2 regions of the Paenibacillus sp. FSL W7-1332 genome follow, and region 1 is predicted to be linked to the other one. Evidence: predicted binding sites of a transcription regulator. Region 1 holds the regulator's gene; the other holds the start of a gene.

What was found. The regulator CtsR, encoded in region 1, represses protease genes until heat stress. The targets are predictions, from matches to a motif close to ATGGTCAATAAAGGTCAAACA.
Region 2: the regulator CtsR is predicted to act here: its motif matches at 1,068-1,088, upstream of clpP (ATP-dependent Clp endopeptidase proteolytic subunit ClpP).

Annotation. Positions count from the first base shown of each region.
Region 1 is NZ_CP150209.1:6,786,483-6,788,689, reverse strand. Features, by position in the region: gene MKX98_RS31015 (sugar kinase) at 1-81, shown strand, start outside; gene MKX98_RS31010 (GntR family transcriptional regulator) at 89-805, shown strand; gene MKX98_RS31005 (CtsR family transcriptional regulator) at 1,165-1,626, shown strand; gene MKX98_RS31000 (UvrB/UvrC motif-containing protein) at 1,651-2,175, shown strand.
Region 2 is NZ_CP150209.1:229,711-231,917, reverse strand. Features, by position in the region: gene MKX98_RS01140 (sugar-binding domain-containing protein) at 1-666, opposite strand, end outside; tRNA gene MKX98_RS01135 (tRNA-Arg) at 927-1,001, shown strand; gene clpP (ATP-dependent Clp endopeptidase proteolytic subunit ClpP) at 1,164-1,760, shown strand.

The DNA of each region.
Region 1 (2,207 bases):
GTAACAGGGGATACGCCGACGGCGAACGAACGCGAAGTGCTTCAGGCAATGAGTCATCATATGTCTGACGTGGAAAGGTAGGAGAAGCATGTCGATCACGCGGAAGAACGGTCCGCTATACTTGCAAATCAAGAAGATCATAAAAGATCGGATTCTGCATGGGGAATATCCACTCGGCTCCCATATTCCTTCCGAGCCGCAGCTGGAGCAGGAATTTAACGTTAGCAAAATGACGGTCCGCAATGCGATCCAGGAGTTGTATCAGGAAGGATATGTAGAGAAGCGGAGCGGGGTAGGAACGATTGTGACCCGGAATACTTCCTTCTCCAAGCTTTCCAAAGGCAAGCTGTTTACCGAGATTCTGGTCGAAGAAGGACACCAGATTCGGAAGCGTCACCTGAAGACGGAATGGGTGCTTAATGAGCCGGATAGCGAACTGTTCTTAAAATTCGGGGAGCAGTGCCTGCTTATTGAACGATTGTATTTACTGGACGGGAGTCCTTTTATTTACTACACTCACTACGTGTCATCCCAAGTGGATATGGGTGAAGAGTTCGGTTCCACCGAACTACCGTCTCTCTATGACCGCATCGAGGAAAGTCAAATTACGCTGGAGAATTTCCGCGACCGTTTCCTGGCAACCGTGGCAAATGAAGAGACTGCCTCCTTGCTTGAAGTAAGTGTAGGCTCTCCGTTACTGAAGCGGCTCAGAACCTCTTATGACGGGACAGGCAGCATCATTGAATACAGCATCGGTTATTACAATACGGAGCTGCAGCACTACTTGATCAGTTATGACGCTTAAAGCTTGACACGATACAGCATTATGATATGGAGAAGTGGCCTTGTAACCGGTTTTCACCGGTATGGAGGCTGCTTCTTTTTTGTTGCCCTTTGTATGAATTGTTCTTGAAGAAGAGGCTATAAGCGATCAAAGAACTGGGTACAATAATAATAAAGGCAAAGCGCGATAAATTGAGAAGTACCTCTTGGCAAAATGAAAAAATGTGCTATAATGAGATCAAAGTCAAAGAAAGTCAAAGTCAACGAGAGGGTTCGCTGGTTTTGATTAAGGTTAAAATTAACGTATAAGCAAGGCTCTGTGCGGACGTGTAAGATCACTATCCGTCTTAACGTTTCAAACAGTGGAGGATGAACAGACCAATGCGTAATATCTCTGATATTATCGAACAATACCTGAAGAGCATACTGCAGGAAAGTCCGGAGGGTACCGTTGAAATTCAACGCAACGATCTGGCGGAGCAATTTTCTTGCGTTCCTTCCCAGATTAACTACGTGATCAGTACACGGTTTACGCTGGAGAAGGGCTTTCTTGTCGAGAGCAAGCGCGGCGGGGGCGGGTACATACGCATCCAACGTATCGAGCTTCCCCAGCATACTGCACTCCAGCAGCATCTTCATCATACCATTGGCAGCATGATTGACCAGACGGTGGCTGAAGGATTGATTTACCAGCTAGAGGAGTCCCGTTTTTTAACGAAGCGGGAGGCCAGCGTGATGCGGGCCGCCATTTCACGGGAGTGCCTGAATGTGAAGCTTCCTTATCGGGATGAGCTGCGTGCAAGGATTATGAAGGCGATGCTTATTTCTTTATTAGGTAAGTGAGTCTGTGTAAGGGGGCATCGGATTATGATATGCCAAGAATGCGGTAAACGGCCGGCGACACTTCATTTCACCAAAATTGTGAACGGGGAGAAAACGGAGTTTCATTTTTGTGAAACCTGTGCCCGCGAAAAAGGGGAATTGATCCCCGGCACGTCGAATGGTTTTTCTATACACAGTTTGCTGTCAGGTCTTCTGGATCTGGATCCTTCAGGCAAGGGCCAGAGCCCCGGCGCAAAAATGGCCCAGACGCTGCAGTGCGAAGAATGCGGTATGACGTATTCCCAGTTCAGCAAGCTTGGCCGGTTCGGCTGCAGCTCGTGTTATAAATACTTTTCGGATCGATTGGATCCATTGTTTAAGCGAGTCCATGGAGGAACATCCCATGTCGGCAAAGTGCCAAAGCGTACAGGTGGCCGGATTCAGATCAAACGCCAAATTGATGAGCTTAAGAAGGAGCTTCAAATTCGGATCGTGCAGGAGGAGTTTGAAACGGCTGCCGAGATCCGGGACCAAATCCGTGAGCTGGAGCGAAATATGGCTCAGGGATAAGATTGTAAGATTTTGCACTTTAGTAGGAGGAA
Region 2 (2,207 bases), 960 kb from region 1:
CACCAGAGACTGATAGGCATCCTCGCTTAGCAGATCCGGTACGTGAAGCAATCGGTACTCAGCTCCAACGCGCTTTGCCATCTTGGAAGCAATGGTGTTCGCTTGAATCTCCACGCTCTCCCCAAGACCGCCCCGCGCTGGCACAAACCAAGTGCTTGTCAGCGGTTCGCCGCCTGGCAAAGAGGACATCTGCTCGGCCACTTCGGCGAGCGTGGAGCCGCCGGTTACGGCAATCGTATCTCCATCTTGGACAAAGCTTAGCAACGTTCTTGCTCCGGCCCGGCCAAGCTCACGTTTGACTTCCGGAGATGACTCGCTGTCACCGGGAATAATGACCACTTTACGAAGCCCGTAAGCCTGACGAATCTTCTCTTCCAGTTCAACCAGTCCGAATAACTCATTCATGACCGGCTCCAGCTCCTCCAGCAAGCATATCCCTGAGCTGCTGATGCGCATGCCAAGCGTTTCAATCTCGATCAGCCCCTGCGCTTTCAGAAGATCAGTCTCTGCTCTGAGAACACGCTCGGTCATCGAGAGTGATGAAGCCAATGTTCTTCGGCCAACAATTCCGGACAACTTGATCTGATGAAGGATGGTATACCTTCGTTTAAGAGTGTCCATCAGATCCGGCAGAAGCTGCTCTTGTATTTCTAATAGGTTACGCATGCATTCCACTCCTGCAAACTTCGTCTCGGCTCTCCTCTAGCTGGTCGTAAAATGTCCCAGTTGAACTTTTTAAGTCCCACCTTTATTCTAACCAATAATTATGCCGGTTGCAAGTGTCCGAAAGTATATTTCTCTGCCCCGGGCATTCTTATACATTATGGCCAAGTACTGGCTCGTCTATATAATAGGAACAAAGTTTTGTCTGCTATTGTATTTTTTAAATAGATGCGGTATAATCAACTTCGTTGCTAATTTTTTTTGCGCCCGTGGTCCAATGGATATGACGTAGGCCTCCGGAGCCTGAGATCGAGGTTCGATTCCTCGCGGGCGCGCCATTATAACTTTTATTCTCTATACTGATTACCCTAAAGCGCCCATGACGGCTCTTTTTTTTACCCAATAGTTTGACTATCTTTGACTTTTTGATTTAAATTGTTTATCATGTGGGTAATACGGTAACAGTATTTATATGAGGTACTTAAGAGGAGGTTTTCCACGTGAGTTTTATACCTATGGTCGTTGAACAAAGCAACCGCGGTGAGCGGGCGTACGACATCTATTCCAGATTGCTGAAAGACCGCATTATCTTCCTCGGCTCCGACGTAAATGACGTGGTCGCCAATTCCATCATTGCCCAAATGCTGTTCTTGTCGGCTGAGGATCCTGAGAAGGATATTCATCTTTACATCAACAGTCCTGGCGGTTCCATTACCGCAGGTATGGCGATATTCGATACGATGCAGTTCATTAAGCCGGACGTTTCGACGATCTGTGTCGGCATGGCTGCTTCCATGGGCGCATTCCTGCTCAACGCAGGCGCTAAAGGCAAACGCTACGGTCTGCCTAACAGCGAGATTATGATTCACCAGCCGCTCGGCGGCGCACAAGGTCAAGCCACGGATATTGAGATCCGTGCTCGCCGCATCCTCAAAATGCGCGACAAGCTGAACCGCATCCTGTCCGATCGCACGGGCCAACCGCTGGAGCGCATTGAGAAGGATACCGATCGTGACTACTTCATGACGGCTGACGAAGCCAAAGAATACGGTCTGATTGATCAAGTATTAGAGAATACACCACCGCAAGGCTTATAAAAGAAATGAAGTAAAGGGCAGGCGCCGTTATCCGGTGCCTGCCCTTTCTTATCCTCCGAAGGGGAATTCTTAGAAAACTTTGATTTAGGGTAGTGAGAGTATCCCCTCCGGTCGCTGTTGAACTCGGGAAACTGGAATGAATATGGTTAACTGAGGTTTCCCGAGTTCAAAGGCGAACGCGTTGCTCCTCCAAGGATACTCTCACTTTGGTACGATTTTTTCAAAAAACTTAAAACGGTAAGGGCTCTCCCCTCCTAAAAGACCTGCCTTAACTTGTGGGGAGGGGAATAGAGGAAGGCCCGTGCAAGCTTCCTTTGGGCGGGCAACCGGATTGCGTAAGGCCTAATAATGCACGGAGGCGAGCCACTAGATAAACGAAAAACCCCTTGATCGCAGGAAAGGAGAATACACTCTCCACGTTCCATGATCAAGGGATTTTCGTAACTC